3 regions of the Pseudomonas sp. NPDC096950 genome follow, and region 1 is predicted to be linked to each of the others. Evidence: predicted binding sites of a transcription regulator. Region 1 holds the regulator's gene; each other region holds the start of a gene.

What was found. Region 1 encodes sigma-54, which starts transcription at its own class of promoters, with help from an activator protein. Its sites were predicted from a motif close to ANTGGCATNNANNTTGCTNT; they were not measured.
Positions count from the first base shown of each region.
Region 2: a site for sigma-54 is predicted at 5,454-5,473, ahead of glnK (P-II family nitrogen regulator). Genes of this name have one in related genera too.
Region 3: a site for sigma-54 is predicted at 1,905-1,924, ahead of ACIQY3_RS16575 (CmpA/NrtA family ABC transporter substrate-binding protein). Genes of this name have one in related genera too.

Region 1 is NZ_JBIWEL010000011.1:90,331-97,471, reverse strand. It holds gene ACIQY3_RS18145 (ATP-binding cassette domain-containing protein) at 1-127, opposite strand, end outside; gene ACIQY3_RS18140 (KpsF/GutQ family sugar-phosphate isomerase) at 404-1,378, shown strand; gene ACIQY3_RS18135 (KdsC family phosphatase) at 1,378-1,902, shown strand; gene lptC (LPS export ABC transporter periplasmic protein LptC) at 1,916-2,488, shown strand; gene lptA (lipopolysaccharide transport periplasmic protein LptA) at 2,475-3,023, shown strand; gene lptB (LPS export ABC transporter ATP-binding protein) at 3,023-3,748, shown strand; gene ACIQY3_RS18115 (RNA polymerase factor sigma-54) at 3,933-5,426, shown strand; gene hpf (ribosome hibernation-promoting factor, HPF/YfiA family) at 5,500-5,808, shown strand; gene ptsN (PTS IIA-like nitrogen regulatory protein PtsN) at 5,821-6,285, shown strand; gene rapZ (RNase adapter RapZ) at 6,288-7,141, shown strand, end outside.
Region 2 is NZ_JBIWEL010000017.1:99,477-106,617, reverse strand. It holds gene ACIQY3_RS23530 (DUF484 family protein) at 1-656, shown strand, start outside; gene xerC (tyrosine recombinase XerC) at 659-1,558, shown strand; gene ACIQY3_RS23520 (HAD family hydrolase) at 1,555-2,262, shown strand; gene sutA (transcriptional regulator SutA) at 2,473-2,796, opposite strand; gene ACIQY3_RS23510 (secondary thiamine-phosphate synthase enzyme YjbQ) at 2,899-3,324, opposite strand; gene ACIQY3_RS23505 (ammonium transporter) at 3,539-4,876, opposite strand; gene glnK (P-II family nitrogen regulator) at 4,912-5,250, opposite strand; gene ACIQY3_RS23495 (accessory factor UbiK family protein) at 5,666-5,926, shown strand; gene ACIQY3_RS23490 (Bro-N domain-containing protein) at 6,387-6,908, shown strand; gene ACIQY3_RS23485 (HigA family addiction module antitoxin) at 6,962-7,141, opposite strand, start outside.
Region 3 is NZ_JBIWEL010000009.1:179,177-186,317, forward strand. It holds gene ACIQY3_RS16570 (ANTAR domain-containing response regulator) at 1-559, opposite strand, end outside; gene ACIQY3_RS16575 (CmpA/NrtA family ABC transporter substrate-binding protein) at 575-1,786, opposite strand; gene ACIQY3_RS16580 (quinone-dependent dihydroorotate dehydrogenase) at 2,017-3,036, shown strand; gene rmf (ribosome modulation factor) at 3,280-3,495, opposite strand; gene rlmKL (bifunctional 23S rRNA (guanine(2069)-N(7))-methyltransferase RlmK/23S rRNA (guanine(2445)-N(2))-methyltransferase RlmL) at 4,026-6,296, shown strand; gene ACIQY3_RS16595 (diguanylate cyclase) at 6,441-7,141, shown strand, end outside.

The DNA of each region.
Region 1 (7,141 bases):
AAGGCCCCATGATGCCGGTGACCTTGCCCCGCGGGATGCGGATATCGACGTTATTGAAAATGCTGCGCGTACCGCGCTTGAAGGTCAGTCCCTTCAGCTCGACCGCGTAGGCGTTATCGGCACTCATCTAAACTCCTTGCGATGCAGCCTCTCACTCGGACGCCTGGCTTTCTGACGAAAGCACATACCTCCCCGGGCAGGCCGAACTGGCGGCGAACTATATCACTGCATAGGGCAAGCGCCCAAGGCCCAAGCCGGCGCATGTTCAGCAACAGGACAGGGTAAAAGCTTCTATTTGGAGGGTTTCGGTAACAGGGAATGACAAAGCACGACGAACTAGCGTGAGGGTTTCGATCATTACCGCTATAATCGCCGCCTTTTCATCGGGCTATACGATTCTGACATGAGCCAATCCAGCGACCTGATTCAATCGGCACAACGCACCATCCGCCTCGAAGTGGAAGCCGTAAAAGGCTTGTTACCCCATATCGACGCAGATTTCGTACGCGCTTGCGAGATGATTCTGGCCAGCAAAGGCCGCGTGGTCGTGCTCGGCATGGGCAAATCCGGGCACATCGGCAACAAGATTGCCGCCACCCTGGCCAGCACCGGCACCACGGCTTTTTTCGTTCACCCGGCTGAAGCCAGCCACGGCGACATGGGCATGATCACCCGCGACGACATCATCCTGGCGCTGTCGAACTCCGGCTCCACCAATGAAATGGTCACCCTGCTGCCGCTGATCAAGCGCCAGGGCATACAGTTGATCAGCATGACCGGCAACCCCGACTCAGCGCTGGCCAAGGCTGCCGAGATCAACCTCAATGTGCATGTCGAGCACGAAGCTTGCCCGCTGAACCTGGCGCCGACTTCCTCGACCACCGCCGCGCTGGTCATGGGCGATGCCCTGGCCGTGGCGCTGCTGGAAGCCCGCGGCTTTACCGCTGAAGACTTCGCGTTTTCCCACCCGGGCGGTGCGCTGGGCCGACGTCTGCTGCTGAAAGTGGAAACCGTGATGCACGCCGGCGCAGAATTGCCCCAGGTGCAACGGGGCACGCTGCTCAAGGACGCCTTGATGGAAATGACCCGCAAGGGCCTGGGCATGACCGCGATCGTGGAAGCCGACGGCAAACTGGCCGGGATCTTCACTGACGGCGACTTGCGCCGCACCCTCGACCGGACCATCGATATCCACCATACGACCATCGACGAGGTCATGACTGTTCATGGCAAGACCGCCCGCCCCGATATGCTGGCAGCCGAAGCCCTGAAAATCATGGAAGACCATCGAATCAACGCACTGGTAGTCGTCGACAAGGAAGACCGCCCGGTTGGCGCCTTCAACCTGTCCGACCTGCTGCGTGCAGGAGTAATGTAATGAGCGACGACCTGCTGCAACGCGGCAAGCACATCAAACTGGCGGTTTTCGACGTCGACGGCGTCCTCACCGACGGGCGCCTGTATTTCCTCGAAGACGGCAGTGAATTCAAGACTTTCAGCACCCTCGACGGCCAGGGCATCAAGATGTTGATGGCAGCCGGCGTGCAGACAGCTATCATCAGCGGCCGTAAAACCCCGGTGGTCGAACGTCGAGCGAAAAACCTCGGCATTCCACACCTGTACCAGGGTCGCGAAGACAAACTCGTGGTCCTTGACGAGCTTCTTGGCCAACTCAACCTAAGCTATGAACAGGTTGCCTACCTCGGTGACGATCTGCCGGACCTGCCGGTGATTCGCCGCGTCGGCCTGGGCATGGCGGTGGCCAATGCAGCCAGTTTTGTGCGCGAACACGCCCACGGTGTGACCCAGGCCCGTGGTGGTGAAGGTGCCGCCCGCGAATTCTGCGAACTGATCCTGCGCGCCCAGGGCCGTCTAGATGCGGCCAACGCCGCGTACTTGTGAGCCTACTATGTTTATTCTGAGCAAAAAGTTTCGCAGATTCGTGCTGTTCGGTTGCATCGCTGCGATATTCGCCGCGGTCGGCTACTGGAACATCAGCCCGGAACGCTTCCTCGACAAGCCGGTCGTCAAGGTCGATGAAAGCGCGATTGACTATTACGCACTCAACGCCCACAGCGTTCAGTACCTGCCCGACGGCGGCCTGCAATATGACCTGACGTCCGACAAGGTCGAGCACCTGAAGGCGACCGACGTGTCGTTGCTGACCAACCCCGACCTGAATATGTACCGCGGCACTGAATTCCCGTGGCATGTCACCAGTTTGCGCGGCGAAGTGAACGCAGACGGTACTCAGGTTGAGCTGATCGACTCGGTACGTATCGCACGCACCGATGAACAGAACCGTGAATTGATTGTTACCAGTACCCGCATGACGGTGTTCCCGCAGCAGCAATATGCGCAGACCGATCAACCCGTTAGAATCGACGGCGCTGGCGGTGTATCGACTGGCAACGGAATGAAAGCGTATTTGAAAGAAAGCAGGATACACCTGCTATCGAACGTAAGAGGACAGTATGAGGCTCGTTAAAACTCTCCCTATTTTGCTCAGTCTGGGCGCAGCACTGGGAAGCGTGAGCGCCTGGGCTCTGCCGAACGATCAAGAGCAGCCTATCCGCATTCAGGCCGACGATGCCCAACTGGACGACAAGAATGGCGTTGCCACCTATAAAGGTGACGTGATCATTACCCAGGGTTCGATGAAGGTCACCGGCAACACCGTGACCATCACCCGCACCCCGACCGGCGACATCGATGTGGTGACCTCGGTGGGCAACCTCGCCTACTTCGAGCAACTGCAGACCGCTGGCGACACCAAGCCTGTTCAGGGCTGGGGCGTGACGATCCAGTACCACGCCGCGCAAAACCGCGTCGTGCTGATCGATAAGGCCAAGGTTGTCGACAAGGACAACAACACCACCCAGGGCGAGAAAATCGTCTACGACACGGTCAAGAAGCTGGCCAGCGCCGGTCGTGCCACGGGCAACAAGGTTACCGAGGCGCGTCCGCGCATCGACATGGTGATCCAGCCGAAGCCGAAAACCGACCAGAAAAAGGCCAATTAATGGCAACTCTGAAAGCTCAGCATCTGGCCAAGAGCTACAAGAGCCGCCAGGTCGTGCGTGATGTCAGCCTGTCCATCGACAGCGGTCAGATCGTCGGCCTGTTGGGCCCGAACGGCGCCGGCAAGACCACCTGTTTCTACATGATCGTCGGCCTGGTACAGGCCGATCAGGGTCGCGTGCTGATCGATGACCTGGACGTCAGCCACCAGCCGATGCACGGTCGTGCCAAGGCCGGTATCGGCTATCTTCCGCAAGAAGCGTCGATCTTCCGCAAACTGTCGGTGGCCGACAACATCATGGCCATCCTCGAGACCCGCAAGGAACTCGACAAGGCCGGTCGTCGCAAGGAGCTGGAAAGCCTGCTGCAGGAATTCCACATCAGCCATATCCGCGACAACCTGGGCATGAGCCTGTCCGGTGGCGAACGCCGCCGGGTGGAAATCGCCCGCGCACTGGCGACCAATCCGAAATTCATCCTGCTCGACGAACCATTCGCCGGTGTGGACCCGATTTCGGTAGGCGACATCAAGCAGATCATCCATCACCTCAAGGCCAAGGGCATTGGCGTGCTGATCACCGACCACAACGTCCGTGAAACCCTGGATATCTGCGAAACCGCCTACATCGTCAACGATGGCCAACTGATCGCCGAAGGTGACTCTGCCACCATCCTGGCCAACGAACTGGTCAAGGAAGTGTATCTGGGCCATGAGTTCCGCCTTTAAGCACTGAGGTGTCTGGCTGGTTGGCAGAGCGCTTGTCTCGATAAAAAATCAATAGTTTTTTATTGTTACAGCGCTCTAGGCAAACGCTGCGGTTTCGGGCATATAATTTGCTTAAGTTTGGCGCTCCGGCGCCCTGTAGTGGATGGCGCATGCGCGCCGGCGAATAAGGTGTTAAGCCCCTGCCATGAAACCATCGCTAGTCTTGAGAATGGGCCAGCAGCTGACGATGACACCTCAGCTGCAACAGGCCATCCGCCTGCTCCAATTGTCGACCCTGGACCTGCAACAGGAAATCCAGGAGGCCCTGGAGTCCAATCCGATGCTCGAACGCCAGGAAGAAGGCGACGACTTCGATAACGCCGACCCCTTGGCCGACAAAGCCGAACAGCAACCCAACGCCGATGTTTCGGAACCCTCCTACCAGGAAACCGCCCCGACGGTGGACAACCTCGAGGAAGGCGACTGGAACGAGCGCATTCCCAACGAACTGCCCGTCGACACCGCGTGGGAAGACGTCTACCAGACCAGCGCCAGCAGCCTGCCGAGCAACGATGACGACGAGTGGGATTTCACCACCCGCACATCCGCTGGCGAAAGCCTGCAAAGCCACCTGCTGTGGCAACTGAACCTGGCGCCGATGTCCGACACCGATCGCCTGATCGCCGTGACCCTGATCGATTGCATCAACAATCAGGGCTACCTGGACGAAACCCTCGAGGAAATCCTTGAAGCGTTCGATCCGGAACTGGACATCGAACTGGACGAAATCGAAGCCGTCCTGCACCGCATCCAGCAATTCGAACCGGCCGGCATCGGCGCCCGCAACCTGGGCGAATGCCTGTTGCTGCAATTGCGCCAACTGCCCGCCAAGACGCCTTGGCTGGCCGAGGCCAAGCGCCTGGTCACCGATTACATCGACCTGCTCGGCAGCCGCGACTACAGCCAGTTGATGCGCCGCATGAAGCTCAAGGAAGATGAACTGCGCCAGGTCATCGAGCTGGTCCAGAGCCTGAACCCGCGTCCGGGCTCGCAAATCGAGTCCAGCGAAGCCGAATATGTCGTTCCCGACGTGATCGTGCGCAAGGACAACGAACGCTGGCTGGTGGAGTTGAACCAGGAGTCGGTGCCACGGCTGCGGGTCAACGCCCAGTACGCCGGTTTCGTACGCCGCGCCGACACCAGCGCCGACAACACCTTCATGCGCAACCAGTTGCAGGAAGCCCGCTGGTTCATCAAGAGCCTGCAAAGCCGCAACGAAACCCTGATGAAAGTAGCCACCCAGATCGTCGAGCATCAGCGCGGCTTCCTGGAATACGGCGACGAAGCGATGAAGCCGCTGGTCCTGCATGACATCGCCGAAGCGGTGGGCATGCACGAATCGACGATTTCACGGGTAACCACCCAGAAGTTCATGCATACCCCTCGGGGCATATATGAGCTGAAATACTTTTTCTCCAGCCATGTCAGCACCTCTGAAGGCGGTGAATGCTCGTCCACAGCGATCCGCGCGATCATCAAAAAACTGGTTGCCGCGGAAAATCAGAAAAAGCCGTTGAGTGACAGCAAGATCGCTGGTTTACTGGAGGCACAAGGCATTCAGGTGGCTCGCCGCACCGTCGCCAAGTACCGCGAGTCCTTAGGGATCGCGCCTTCGAGCGAACGCAAGCGGTTGATGTAAGCCACAGCACAGCGTTCCAGTGGCAGGTACCTCTACCTGCCGCTTTATGCACTGGCAACGAAGGAGAAGCTGTATGCAAGTCAACATCAGTGGACACCAACTGGAAGTGACCGAACCCCTGCGCGCCTACATCGGCGAAAAGCTCGAGCGATTAGAGCGGCATTTCGACAAGATCACCAACGTGCAGGTGACGATGACGGTCGAGAAGCTGAAGCAGAAAATCGAAGCCACCCTGCATATTCCCGGCAGTGAAGTGGTCGCCAACGCGGAACATACCGATATGTACGCGGCGATCGACTCACTCACCGACAAGCTGGATAAACAACTCAAAAAGCATAAGGAAAAGACCCAGAGCCTCCTCCAGGGCGCGACCGGTCGTTAACACTCCCAACCCATGATCCGACTTGAAAACATCCTGACCCCCGGCCGTTCCCTCGTGAACGTGCCGGGCGGCAGTAAAAAGAAAGCCCTCGAGCAAATTGCCAACCTGATCGCCCGGGAAGTGCCGGATCTGGAGATGCAAGATGTCTTCGAGGCTCTGATTGCCCGTGAAAAACTCGGTTCCACCGGTTTTGGCAACGGCATCGCCATCCCTCACTGTCGCCTCAAGGGTTGCAACTCGCCGATCAGCGCTCTGATGCACCTTGATGCACCTATCGATTTCGACGCCATCGATGGCGCCCCGGTTGACTTGCTGTTTGTCCTGCTCGTCCCGCAAGCCGCCACCGATGCGCACCTGGAGTTGCTGCGCCAGATCGCCAGCATGCTCGATCGCAAGGAAGTGCGCGAAAAACTGCGCAGCGCCCCGAGCAACGAAGCCTTGTATCAGGTTGTCCTGGACGAGCAAAACGGTCACTAATCATGCGCCTGATCATTGTCAGTGGCCGTTCCGGCTCCGGTAAAAGCACCGCGCTCGATGTCCTTGAGGACAACGGCTACTACTGCATCGACAACCTGCCCGCCGGCTTGTTGCCGGAGCTGGCCGAACGCGCCCTGATTCATACCGAGCTGGCACAACCGCTGGTCGCCGTGTCTATCGACGCGCGCAACCTGCCCAGCCACCTCTCGCGCTTTCCCGAATTACTTGAAGAAGTCCGCAGCCGGCATATCCAGTGCGATGTGCTGTACCTGGACGCCGATGAAGAAACCCTGCTCAAGCGTTTTTCGGAAACCCGTCGCCGTCACCCGCTGAGCAATGCCAATCGCTCACTGGCCGAGGCGATCGAGGACGAAACCCAGCTGCTGGGTCCGATTGCCGACCTGGCCGACCTCAAGGTCAACACCACCAACCTGAACCTGTACCAGCTGCGCGACACCATCAAGTTGCGCCTGCTGAACCAGCCGGAGCCCGGCACTGCGTTCCTGGTGGAGTCTTTCGGATTCAAGCGTGGCATGCCGGTGGATGCCGACGTGGTATTCGACGTGCGCTGCCTGCCTAATCCCTACTGGAAACCGGAGCTGCGCGCACAATCCGGACTCGATCAACCGGTGGCCGAGTACCTCGCGGCACAACCGGACGTCGAAGAGATGTTCCAGGACATCTACAACTACCTGTTCAAGTGGCTGCCCCGCTTCGCCGCCAGCAACCGTGCCTACGTCACCATTGCCATTGGCTGCACCGGCGGTCATCACCGCTCCGTCTACCTGACCGAACGTCTGGGCCAAGCTCTGCAACAATCCCTGAAGAACGTCCAGGTTCGCCACCGCGACCTCAG
Region 2 (7,141 bases), on a different contig from region 1:
CGATTGCCGCGTACCTGGAGGCTCATCCGGATTTCTTCGTCGAGCACGAAGAACTGCTCCCGGCCTTGCGCATTCCCCACCAGCGCGGCGATACCGTGTCCCTGGTGGAACGCCAGATGACCATCCTGCGAGATCGCAACATCGAGTTGCGGCATCGCCTGTCGCACCTGATGGACGTGGCGCGGGACAATGATCGCCTGTTCGACAAGACCCGCCGCCTGATTCTCGCGCTGATGGACGCCACCAGCCTTGAAGACGTGGTGATCAGCGTCGAAGACAGCCTGCGCCAGGACTTCCAGGTGCCTTTCGTCAGCCTCATCCTGCTGGGCGACAACCCCATGCCGGTGGGTCGCTGGGCTACGCATGCCGAAGCGCAAACCGCCATCGGTGGCCTGCTCTCGGAAGACAAAAGCGTCAGCGGCAGCCTGCGTGAGCACGAACTGGACTTCCTGTTCGGCGAAGAGCAACGCAAGCAGATCGGTTCCACGGCCGTCGTCGCCATCAGCCATCAAGGCATTCACGGCGTCCTGGCCATCGCCAGCCGTGATCCGCAGCACTACAAGAGCTCGGTGGGCACGCTGTTCCTGAGCTACATCGCCGAAGTCATGGGCCGCGTGCTGCCACGGGTCAACAATTCCCTGCGCTCGGTACGCTGATCGTGGAACGACAACTGGACGCTTACTGCGAACACCTGCGCAGTGAGCGGCAAGTGTCGCCCCACACGCTGTACGCCTACCGCCGCGACCTCGACAAAGTGCTGGGCTGGTGCGTCAAACAGAACATCAGCAGCTGGGCCGCGCTGGATATCCAGCGCCTGCGCAGCCTGATCGCACGCCTGCACTCACAAGGCCAATCGTCCCGTAGCCTGGCGCGATTACTGTCGGCGGTGCGCGGGCTCTATCACTACCTGAATCGCGAAGGCCTGTGCGATCACGACCCGGCCAACGGCCTGGCGCCGCCCAAAGGTGAGCGTCGCCTGCCGAAAACCCTCGACACCGACCGCGCATTGCAACTGTTGGAAGGTGCCGTCGAGGATGACTTTCTGGCCCGTCGGGATCAGGCGATTCTGGAGCTGTTTTATTCCTCGGGCTTACGGCTTTCCGAGCTGACCGGGCTGAATATGGACCAACTCGACCTCGCCGACGGCATGGTCCAAGTGCTCGGCAAGGGCAGCAAGACTCGCCTGCTGCCGGTCGGCAAAAAGGCTCGAGAAGCGCTGGAACTGTGGCTGCCACTGCGCGCCATGACCAACCCGGCGGACGACGCGGTCTTCGTCAGCCAGCAAGGCCGACGCCTCGGCCCACGGGCGATTCAGGTGCGGGTCAAAGCCGCCGGCGAACGCGAACTCGGGCAAAACCTGCACCCGCACATGCTGCGGCACTCCTTCGCCAGCCACTTGCTGGAATCCTCGCAGGACCTGCGCGCAGTGCAGGAACTGCTTGGCCACTCGGACATCAAGACCACCCAGATCTACACCCACCTGGACTTCCAGCACCTGGCAACGGTCTACGACAGCGCCCATCCGCGGGCCAAACGAATCAAAGGCGATGAGTCATGAGAATCCAGTTGATCACCTTCGACCTCGACGACACCCTGTGGGATACCGCCCCGGTGATCATCAGCGCCGAGGCCACCCTGCGCGAATGGCTGACCGAGCATGCACCGAACCTGGGCGCGGTGCCGGTGGAGCATTTGTGGGCCATCCGTGAGCGGGTGCTGAACAACGAACCGGGACTCAAGCACCGCATCAGCGCTTTGCGCCGGCGTGTGCTGTTCCATGCGCTGGAAGAAGCCGGTTACGATCACGCCGAGGCTTCGGACCTGGCGGATCAGAGCTTCGAAGTGTTTTTGCACGCCCGGCATCAATTGCAAATCTTCCCGGAAGTACAGCCGACCCTGGAAACCCTGGCCAACCATTACGCCCTCGGCGTGGTCACCAATGGCAACGCCGATGTGCGTCGCCTGGGGCTGGCGGATTACTTCAAGTTCGCGCTGTGCGCCGAAGACATCGGCATCGCCAAGCCTGATGCGCGGCTGTTCCACGAGGCCTTGCAGCGTGGCGGTGCGACGGCCGAGACGGCGGTGCACATTGGCGATCATCCCGGTGATGACATTGCCGGCGCCCAACAGGCAGGCTTGCGCGCGATCTGGTTCAACCCGACAGGCAAGGCCTGGGAAGCGGATCGCTTGCCGGATGCGGAGATTAGTAGCCTGACAGATTTGCCGGCATTGCTGGCGCGCTGGAACGCCGCTTCCGCCTGACCCAAAACCCTGTGGGTGTGTAACACCCTGTGGGAGCGGGCTTGCTCGCGAAGAGGCCGTATCCGTCAACATTGATATCGACTGATACACCGCTTTCGCGAGCAAGCCCGCTCCCACAGGGGTTGTGTTGCACAGGCCACTTTTATTACGCCCATGAAAAAGCCCGCAGCGACGGCGGGCTTTTTCAGCAAGCAAGCCAGTAGCAGGCGCTTAGATAGGCCGGCTGCCGTACTTGTTGTCAGGCTTCTTGGGCGGATCGGCGACCACATTGGCCTCCACTTCCTGCACCTTGCCACCTTTGGCCAGGAACTCTTCCATGGCCTTGGCCAGGGCGTCGCGCTCCTTGTTCTTGGCTTCGACGCTCGGCAGCTCATCGACTGACACAGCAGCCTTGGCCTTGCCTTTGGCGGTCGGAACCGGCGCATCACCACCGTCGTCGTCAGCAACGTCTTCCGCTGCTGCTTCCAAGCCTTCTTCGGCCTCGTCTTCGTCACCTACTTCGAGGTCGTCGTTTTCCAGATCATCGTCGCTCATGTTCTACCTCATGACTTGCGAAAAGCAGATTAGTTATAGCCCAGCTTCGCCATCTGTCGAAGGCCGCCGGAAAAAAATCAACAGCCGCTGGCAACCAGCGACTTATGCCTCTTCACCGTGCACGGTGGCGAGGACTTTACGGGCACCGCCAAAATCACGGTGCTCGCCCAGATAAACGCCTTGCCAGGTCCCCAACGCCAGTCGGCCTGCCGAAATCGGCAAACTAAGCTGACAGCCAAGCACGCTGGCCTTGAAGTGCGCCGGGAGGTCGTCCAGGCCTTCGTCGTTATGCTCATAGCCGTCTGTTCCTTGTGGGATCAGACGATTGAAAAATCGTTCGAAGTCGCGACGTACCGCCGGATCGGCGTTTTCGTTGATGGTCAACGACGCCGAGGTATGCTGCAGCCACAAATGCAACAGACCGACCCGACACGCCTTGAGTTCAGGCAGGCCGGCGAGTAACTCGTCCGTTACCAGATGAAAGCCCCGTGGCCTCGCCCGCAGGGTAATCAGAGTCTGTTGCCACATACAGTTCTCCGCACGTTCGGGGCGCATTCTAGCGCGCTCTGGGAAAAAACAAAGGCCCTAATATTCCTGCATTGCTGTAAGTTTTTCGCCCCAGAAAAACGCTCGCCGTAAACACGACATAAGCCGTAGGAAAAAACCTTTCAGCTACCTCGTTAATGACAAATCCCGGACAAAAAAATGCCCGGCGAGCCGGGCAAGTTTTTTTCTGCGCGTCTTACAAGTTGTAGCCGCGTTCGTTGTGTTGTGCCAGATCGAGGCCAACCGCTTCTTCTTCCTCGGTCACACGCAGACCCATGACGGCGTCGAGGACCTTGAGAATGATGAAGGTGACGATCGCGGTGTAGATCACCGTGAAGCCCACGCCTTTGGTTTGAATCCAGACTTGTGCGGCGATGTCGGTCACGGTGCCGAAGCCACCCAGGGACGGTGCAGCGAACACACCGGTCAGGATCGCGCCGAGGATACCGCCGATACCGTGCACGCCAAAGGCATCCAGGGAGTCGTCATAGCCGAGTTTGCGCTTCAGGGTGGTGGCGCAGAAGAAGCACACCACGCCAGCCGCCAGGCCGATGACCAGTGCACCCATCGGGCCCACGGTGCCCGCGGCCGGGGTGATTGCCACCAGACCGGCGACCACACCCGAAGCGATACCCAATGCACTTGGTTTGCCGTGGGTGATCCACTCGGCGAACATCCAGCCCAGTGCAGCGGCGGCGGTTGCGATCTGGGTCACCAGCATCGCCATACCGGCGGTGCCGTTGGCTGCAGCGGCGGAACCGGCGTTGAAGCCGAACCAGCCGACCCACAGCATGGCCGCGCCCATCAGGGTGTAACCGAGGTTATGCGGTGCCATCGGGGTGGTCGGGAAGCCTTTGCGCTTGCCCAGCACCAGGCAGCAGATCAGACCGGCCACACCGGCGTTGATGTGCACCACGGTGCCGCCCGCGAAGTCCAGCACGCCCCAGTCCCACAACAGGCCGCCGTTACCGGACCAGACCATGTGCGCAATCGGTGCGTAAACCAGGGTGAACCAGATGCCCATGAACACCAGCATCGCGGAGAACTTCATCCGCTCGGCGAAGGCACCGACGATCAGCGCCGGGGTGATGATGGCGAAGGTCATCTGGAAGGTCACGAACACTGCTTCAGGAAACAGCGCGGCCGGACCGGTCAGGCTGGCTGGCGTGATGCCGGCGAGGAACGCCTTGCCCATGCCGCCGAAGAACGAGTTGAAGTTGACGACGCCCTGCTCCATGCCCGTGGTGTCGAACGCAACGCTGTAGCCATAAATGACCCACAGGATGCTGATCAGACCGGTAATGGCGAAGCACTGCATCATCACGGAAAGAATGTTTTTGGAGCGAACCATGCCGCCGTAGAACAGCGCGAGGCCGGGAATGGTCATGAACAGCACGAGGGCTGTCGAGGTCAACATCCAGGCGGTATCGCCGGAATTGAGGACTGGGGCCGCCACTTCGTCTGCCGCCATAGCCAGGCTGGGCATTACGAGGGACAACAGGGCTCCTAGCCCTGCGAATTTACGCAGAGTCATATTGTTTTCTCCTGGGGCGTTGGGTTTGTGGCGGCTTAGATTGCGTCGGTATCGGTTTCGCCGGTACGGATGCGAATCGCCTGTTCCAGATTGACCACGAAGATCTTGCCGTCACCGATCTTGCCGGTGTTGGCTGCCTTGGTTATCGCCTCGATAACCCGGTCAAGATCCTTGTCGTCAATGGCGACATCAATCTTCACCTTGGGCAGAAAATCGACCACGTACTCCGCGCCGCGATACAGCTCGGTGTGACCCTTCTGCCGACCGAAGCCTTTGACCTCAGTTACGGTAATGCCCTGCACGCCGATCTCGGACAACGACTCGCGTACATCGTCCAGCTTGAACGGCTTGATGATGGCAGTGACTAGCTTCATGAAAACTCTCTCCCGAATTGGTGGACTTGCCCCAGGAAAACAAACCCGTCTCAAGTCTAAGCGCAGTGCCTGGCTTTGTAACGCATCGTCGGCCTAACCTGCCCGTCCGACGCCAGCTAACCACTCCGTACGAAACTTCCCCGTTCCGCGTGGCGCACTGCATTCGTCACAGCGACTGCATCAGTGCATGGGTCACTAGCGACTAAGCAGAAAGCTTGCCATCTCGCCAAAACCCACTGAATTCAATCCTTTGGCCGCTGCTGCAAGCCACTTCCCACATCTGCCGATGACATTACGCACAACAACAGTGCGCGGCCGTCCGTCCGCCTGCGCGAAAAGCGTGCATCCCTGCCTGCGGATTTGACTATAGACACTGCGTGATACACTGCCCGCCATTGTTTCCAGGACCTTTCCCATGCTCGCGCCAAAAGACTTCCTCGACGCCCTGAGCGGCACCGCCTCCCGCCTCTTCAGCGGCGAAACCCCGTTGCCGAAAAGCGAAATCGAAAGCCAGTTCAAAGCCCTGCTGCAGAGCGGCTTCAGCAAGCTGGATCTGGTGAGCCGGGAAGAGTTTGATAGTCAGATGGTTGTGTTGGCGCGCACTCGGGCACGGTTGGAGAGCCTTGAGGCGAAGGTGGCGGAGCTGGAAGCGAAGCTCAACCCGCCAGTCGAGTAACACACTCTCTTCTATGTGAAATGCGATCCCCTGTGGGAGCGGGCTTGCTCGCGAATAGCGTCACCTCGGTCTCCCAGCCCTCCCACACTGGAAAGACCACCCCCTGTAGGAGCTGCCGAAGGCTGCGATCTTTTGATCCTATGCCCCGCAAAAATCTCGGCAACGTCCTACAAAGATCACACCGCCGTCCGATAGCGTCGCAAAGCCCCGGCTCCTAAGCTCATCCTCAGCTGAATATTCAGCACTGGGTTTGGCGACCTGGATAGCATCCAAACGCATCGTGACCACGTTCGAACAAGGGATTTTTCCCCATCTCGAATTATGGCGGCTGTGCGTGGGAGACCTTCGTGTCTGCCGGTTTTGCGGATGCACCGGTTCGCCAACCCGCGCACAGCTGCCACCCTCTTCGTTTGGCGACGATCAGAGGCAGTTTTCTTTATTCGCATCCGAGAACTGCACCATGCACGAAAACTATCTAATCCCTCACGTCTTCACCCGCCACAAACTCCACCTCCACACCCTGCTGTTGGAAAACCAGGCCTGGTTTAGCGCCCGAGATCTAGGCCGTCTATTGCGCCTTTTCCTCGACGAACGCGCCGTCCGAAAACTCGACCCTGACCAACACCAAACCGTGCAAATGCTCATGCACGGCACCATCGAAAACACCCTGCTAATCAGCGAATCCGGCGTCTACGCCCTGCTGATCTACCACTACTGCCCCGAATACCGAGGCCTGCGCGAATGGCTGACCCACGACGTGGTGCCAGCCCTCAGAGACGCCCAGCAACCGACCTCGACCGAACGCCCGATATTGAGCCTGCTGAACTGGCCAGAGATGTCGTTGAGCTTGCTGCACTGGAATAACCAGCCGTGGATTCGGTTACAGGATGTGCCGCATATGCTGTTGGAGGGTGAACAGCCACGGCGTGCGGTGAATGCGCCTTGGTGGAAGCGTGCTTCCCGAATGCTCCAGGCATTCTGAACGACACAAAAAACCCCACGCTTGCGGCGTGGGGTTCGTTCTAGAGCAGAGAATCAGGCGCAGTGCGCAAGACGCTCAACCTGATCCCGAATCGCAGCCCCCCGTTCAATTTCGGCTTTGCGCAAATCGTAAGTCGATTGCAGGTTCAGCCAAAACTCGGGAGTCGTGTCCAGACAGATAGATAATCTGAGAGCCATATCAGCACTGACGCCTCGACGCTGGAGCACGATGTC
Region 3 (7,141 bases), on a different contig from region 1:
TCATGGCAATAATCTGCTCCGCCACCTGAATCAACTTCTGCTGGCGGCTCATGGCCTGGCGGCGCATCAGGGTGTAGGCCTCTTCCTCGTTGCAGTCCTTCATCTTCATCAACAGCCCCTTGGCCAGCTCGATGCGCTTGCGCTCGGCCAATTGCTGGTCCCGCGCATGGAGTTGAGCGCGCAAGGCCTGGTCGCTTTCAAACCGCGCCATGGCCACGTCGAGAATCGGCTGCAAACGTTGTGCGTGAATACCTTCGACGATGTAGGCACTGACCCCGGACTTGATCGCCTGACGCATCACGCCGGGATCATGTTCGTCGGTAAACATCACAATCGGACGGGGCTGGTCGCGGGTCACCAGCACCACTTGCTCCATCACATCGCGGCTGGGTGACTCGGTATCGATCAGGATCACGTCCGGGCGCACCGTTTCGACGCGCGCGGGCAGGTCGATGGTCAGGCCGGACTCGTCGATCACCTCGAACCCGGCTTCGGTCAGGGCGGCTTTCAGTCGGCCGACTTTCTTCGCGGTGTCGTTGATCAGCAGGATGCGCAACATAGGGGCGGGCTCCTGTCAGCGGCTGGCCAATCGGTGGGAGCTGTCGCTCATGGCGTGAAGCTTGAAACCACGGGCATAGCCGGCCGGGTCCGAGCCGTCCCAGACTTTACCGTCGATCAACTGGCTGCTGCGCATTTCCTGACCCCAGGCGGCAACGCCCACTGCCGTCGCGGCCTCACGGTATAAGTCGAGTTGCTGGACTTTGCGGGCGACGCCGAGGTAATCCGGGTCTTCGCGCAACAAGCCCCAGCGGCGGAACTGTGTCATGAACCACATGCCGTCGGACAGATACGGCAGATTGACCTCGCCACCGCCATGGAAACGCAAGGCGTGCGGGTCTTGCCAGCGATTGCCCAGGCCATCGGCGTAATCCCCCAGCAATCGCGGTTCGATGCTCTCCACAGGCGCATCGAGGTACTCGGGCGCGCTCAACAGTTGCGCGGTGCTGCGGCGGTTTTCCTGGCTGTCTTCGATAAAGCGGCTGGCTTCGAGGATCGCCATCACCAGCGCCCGGGCAGTGTTGGGGTATTGCTCGACAAAGGCGCGGGTGCAGCCGAGGACTTTTTCCGGGTGATCGGGCCAGATGCTCTGGGTCGTTGCCAAAGTGAAACCGAGGTTCTGATCGACGGCGCTGGCGCACCATGGCTCGCCGACGCAGAAACCGTCGATGCGCCCGGCCTGCAGGTGCGCCACCATTTGCGGCGGCGGCACCACCACGCTATCGACATCGTGCAACGGATGAATGCCCTGGCTCGCCAGCCAGTAATACAGCCACATGGCGTGGGTGCCGGTCGGGAAGGTCTGGGCGAAGGTCAGTTTTGGGCGAGTTTGGTGCACGCACAGGTGAAGTGCTTCAGGACTGGTCACCCCCTGGGCCTGCAAACCGTGGGACAGGTTGATGCTCTGGCCGTTCTGGTTCAGGCCCATCAGTACCGCCATGCCCGTGGGCGCAACGCCGCCGATGCCCAGGTGCACCGCATAAATCAGGCCGTAGAGACTGTGGGCGGCGTCGAGTTCGCCGCTGACCAGTTTGTCCCGCAGGTTGGCCCAGGACGATTGGCGCTTGAGGTTCAGGGTCAGGCCATAGGGTTGGGCGAAGCCCTGGGTGGCGGCGACCACCACCGAGGCGCAGTCAGTCAGGGCCATGAAGCCGATATTGATCGCGGACTTTTCCGGGGCATCGCTGCCGTTGACCCAGGCCAGCGGGCCGACTGTGGTTTCATTCATCGATAAACACCTTGCAAAAAAAAACGTCGTCCCAGGTCCCCGCGCGAGCAGAACCGGGTGACGACGCCATTGTCCGTCGACTCATCCCGTCGTTGGCATGAGTGCTGATGCCTATACCGGTGCAAGGCATATGCCATCGAACGCTGATTTGTGTGTGCGCCTCGCTTGCGACCCCGATGCCCGGCTATAATCGCCGCCTCATTTCGCCGCCATCCGAGTCAAACCCGCCCATGTACACCCTGGCCCGTCAGCTGTTGTTCAAACTTTCCCCGGAAACCTCCCACGATCTGTCCCTGGACCTGATCGGCGCGGGCGGGCGTTTGGGCCTCAACGGCTTGCTGTGCAAGGCACCGGCAAAAAAGCCGGTGAAGGTCATGGGCCTGGAGTTTCCGAACCCGGTGGGTCTGGCGGCGGGTCTGGACAAGAACGGCGCGGCCATCGACGGGTTTGCCCAGTTGGGTTTCGGCTTCGTTGAAATCGGCACCATTACTCCGCGTCCACAGCCTGGCAACCCGAAACCACGGATTTTCCGCTTGCCGGAAGCCGAGGCGATCATCAACCGCATGGGTTTCAACAACCTCGGCGTCGATCACCTGCTGGCTCGAGTCGCAGCCGCCAAGTACAAGGGCGTACTCGGCATCAACATCGGCAAGAACTTCGACACTCCGGTTGAACGAGCGGTGGACGATTACCTGATCTGCCTGGACAAGGTCTACGCCCACGCCAGCTATGTGACGGTCAACGTCAGCTCGCCGAACACCCCGGGCCTGCGTAGCCTGCAGTTCGGTGATTCGCTCAAGCAACTGCTCGCCGACCTGGCCCAGCGCCGCGCCGAACTGGCGTTGCGTCACGGCAAGCATGTGCCGCTGGCGATCAAGATCGCCCCGGACATGACCGACGAAGAAACTGCACAGGTCGCACAAGCGCTGATCGAAACCGGGATGGACGCGGTGATTGCCACCAACACCACCCTGAGCCGGGTTGGCGTCGAAGGCCTGGAACATGGTGACGAGGCGGGCGGTTTGTCCGGCGCGCCGGTTCGCGACAAGAGCACTCAGACCGTGAAGGTCCTGGCGGCAGGGTTGGCCGGCCGTTTGCCGATCATCGCCGTGGGTGGCATCACCGAAGGCAAGCACGCGGCTGAGAAAATCGCTGCGGGTGCGAGCCTGGTGCAGCTGTATTCGGGCTTCATCTATAAAGGGCCGGCGCTGATTCGTGAATCCGTCGACGCCATAGCCGCTTTGCGCTGAGCCCTTGTGGGAGCGGGCTTGCTCGCGAATGAGGTGTATCAGTCGACATCAACACTGAATGACACACCGCTTTCGCGAGCAAGCCCGCTCCCACAGTTGATTGGTGTGTGGTTCAAGATTTGAGCAGGCATAAAAAAGGGCACCTCGAAGGTGCCCCTGGGCCGGAGCCCGCCGTCCGGATGGGACGTGCGTGGTTAATGTGTTACGTAGTCAGATGATTGTGTTGCAGTGTCAGGCCCTTTGTTAGCCAACGGCGTGAAGTTCGTTGAGTCTATGGATTCCCGCAGTGCCGGTCATACCGTCCCAGTTGTCGCCGCGTCCTTCGCGCCAGCCGTTAATCCAGGCTTGGCGTACCGACGGTAGAGTAAATGGGCAAAGCTCACGGGATTTGCCACCAACGCCATATTGATATCCGCGCAAAAATGCTCTTTCCAACGGATCACGCTTAAGTCTTCTCATAGGGTGTTGCCCTCACTTGTTGACTGTTTTTATCGCGTCGACCTCAATCGAGGTCTGGCAGAAAAATTCTGCCGTTGGCGGCTCGCTGCCGGCGTCGCGAGCCAAGGTGTTGACGCCGTTGCGACGTCAACCTGTGTTGAGTTCTAACCAATGCGTCACATTGATGGAATGATCGTTTTGTCATAAGGACGTAACCATAAAGATGCTATGGCCATAAGTAACACGATGTTTGCTCCGTGTTTATTGGCCAAACCCCGGTATGATCAGCTCCGCGCTGTATGACGGGCTTCATCCTTTAGTGAGAATGACCCACGTTTACGCTGGGGTACTATTCGACGAAGGGTCGCTTTATGACATTTTGTTGCTTCAACTATTTTATCTGCCCTGGCATCTAAGCTCTTTTAACCGAGCAGTCAGGGTGGGACGGCACACCTTCGTGCCACGCGGGCGCTCTTTTAGAAAAGCGCCTGATTGAAAACCGGACCGGCAATGCGTTGTCGGTTCACTTAGCCAAAGGCTCTGAAATTCCAATGTCCGATCAATTCGAAATCTTCCTCACTTGCCCAAAAGGCCTTGAAGGCCTGCTCATCGAGGAAGCCGTCGGGCTTGGCCTTGAAGAAGCGCGTGAACACACTTCTGCCGTGCGCGGCATGGCTACCATGGAAACCGCTTATCGCCTGTGCCTGTGGTCGCGTCTGGCGAACCGGGTGCTGCTGGTGCTCAAGCGTTTCCCGATGAAAGACGCCGAAGACCTGTACCACGGCGTGCTCGACATCGAGTGGCAAGACCACATGCTCAATGACGGCACCCTGGCCGTCGAATTCAGCGGTCACGGCTCGGGCATCGACAACACCCACTTCGGCGCCTTGAAAGTAAAAGACGCCATCGTCGACAAACTGCGCACCCCGCAAGGCGACCGTCCGTCGATCGACAAGCTCAACCCGGACCTGCGCATTCACCTGCGCCTGGACCGTGGCGAAGCGATCCTCTCCCTCGACCTGTCCGGCCACAGCCTGCACCAGCGCGGCTATCGCTTGCAGCAGGGCGCGGCACCGCTGAAGGAAAACCTCGCGGCGGCGATCCTGATCCGTTCCGGCTGGCCTCGCATTGCGGCCGAAGGCGGCGCGCTGGCTGACCCGATGTGCGGTGTGGGTACGTTCCTCGTCGAAGCGGCAATGATCGCCGCCGATATGGCGCCGAACCTGCGTCGCGAGCAGTGGGGTTTCACGGCCTGGCTGGGCCACGTCCCGGCGCTGTGGAAAAAGCTTCACGAAGAAGCCACCGAACGTTGCGCTGCCGGTCTGGCCAAGCCTCCGTTGTGGATTCGCGGCTACGAAGCCGATCCGCGCCTGATTCAACCGGGCCGCAACAACGTCGAGCGTGCCGGCCTGAGCGAGTGGATCAAGATCTACCAGGGCGAAGTCGGCACGTTTGAGCCGCGTCCGGACCAGAACCAGAAAGGCCTGGTCATCTGCAACCCGCCGTACGGCGAGCGTCTGGGTGACGAGGCGAGCCTGCTCTACCTCTACCAGAACCTCGGCGAGCGTCTGCGTCAGGCCTGCCTGAACTGGGAAGCCGCGGTGTTCACTGGCGCGCCGGACCTCGGCAAGCGCATGGGCATCCGCAGCCACAAACAGTATTCGTTCTGGAACGGCGCGTTGCCGTGCAAGCTGCTGCTGATCAAGGTCACCCCGGATCAGTTCGTCACCGGCGAGCGTCGCACCCCGGAGCAGCGTCAGGTCGAGCGTGAGCAGGCTGAAGTCGAAGTCGCCGACAACGACGTGGCGCCGGGCAAGTACGAGAAGTACAACAAGAACGGCAATCCGATCAAACCGGCCCCGGTGGTGATCGAGCAACCGCGCTTGAGCGAAGGCGGGCAGATGTTCGCCAATCGCCTGCAAAAGAACCTCAAGGCTCTGGGCAAGTGGGTCAAGCGTGAAGGCATCGACTGCTATCGCGTCTACGATGCCGACATGCCGGAATATTCCATGGCCATCGACCTGTATCAGGATTGGGTCCACGTCCAGGAATACGCCGCGCCGAAATCCATCGACCCGGAAAAAGCCTCGGCGCGGATGTTCGATGCGTTGGCGGCCATTCCGCAGGCGCTGAACATTGACAAGAGCCGCGTGGTGGTCAAGCGTCGCGAGCGTCAGAGCGGCACCAAGCAGTACGAGCGCCAGGCGGCACAGGGCAAGTTTGTCGAGGTGAATGAAGGCGGCGTGAAGCTGCTGGTCAACCTCACTGACTACCTCGACACCGGGCTGTTCCTCGATCACCGGCCGATGCGCATGCGCATCCAGAAAGAGGCCGAGGGCAAGCGCTTCCTCAATCTGTATTGCTACACCGCGACCGCCAGTGTCCACGCGGCCAAGGGGGGCGCCCGCAGCACCACCAGTGTCGACTTGTCGAAAACTTACCTGGACTGGGCGCGTCGCAACCTGTCGCTGAACGGTTTCTCCGACAAGAACCGCCTGGAGCAGGGCGATGTGATGGCCTGGCTCGACGCCTGCCGTGACGAGTACGACCTGATCTTCATCGACCCGCCGACCTTCTCCAACTCCAAGCGCATGGAAGGGATCTTCGACGTGCAGCGTGACCAGGTGCAGTTGATCGACCTGGCCATGGCGCGCCTGGCGCCGGGCGGCGTTTTGTACTTCTCCAACAACTTCCGCAAGTTCGTGTTGGAGGAGAACCTCACCACCCGTTACGCGGTCGAGGAAATCACCGACAAGACCATCGATCCGGACTTTGCCCGCAACGGCAAGATCCATCGTGCCTGGAAAATCACGGCCCGCTGACACCTGACTTGATTGGATCCACAGAGCCTTGATTTTTAAAGGCTCTTGGATTCTTTCAGGGCTGGCCAAATTAGTGGCTAATAGCTATAACTCAACCCATGGCCAATGGGCTTTTCCGGCACCTGGCGTTTTGAGTTGCGTTTTATGTCGTTGCACGCCGTGCGCCCCAAGATCCTGGGTTTTATCAGCGAAGACGTCTCGGCCTGGCTGGTCGCGATGCTGGTATTGCTCGCTGGCGGGATTCTCACGGGATTGCTGGCCTGGGCGACGCTGAATCTGTTTCACCATCAATTGCGGCAACGCTTCCAACTGCTGGCCAGTGAGCGTTACAGCCGTATCGAAGAACGTTTCGAAGATCAGGAACAGCGCCTCGACGGCCTGCGCCGGTTCTTTGCCAATTCCGAATCGGTGTCCCGCGCCGAATTTGACGGTTACACCCAGCCTTTATTGCACCGCACCCAGGCGTATTCGTTCGCCAAGCGAGTGACCCGTGAAGAGCGCCCGGCGTTTGAGCAGGAGGTGCGTGCCCAAGGGTTGAACGACTTTTCCATTCGTGAACTCAACCCTGCCGGTGAGCTGCAACTGGCGGCGGAGCGCGATGAGTATGTGGTGGTGCTTTATAGCCAGACGCAAAGTCGCCTCGGTTCACCGCTGGGTTACGACTTGCTGGCCCAGCCGTTGCGCCGGGCCACGCTGGAGCGGGCGGATCGACGGGGCAGCATGGCGGTGTCGCAACCGATGCATTTGGTGAGCGTCGAGCCGACTTATGCCCGAGGTGTGCTGCTGGTAGCGCCGGTCATACGCCATTCAGGTTCTGAAATGGCGGAGAGCAAGCCGTTCGGCTA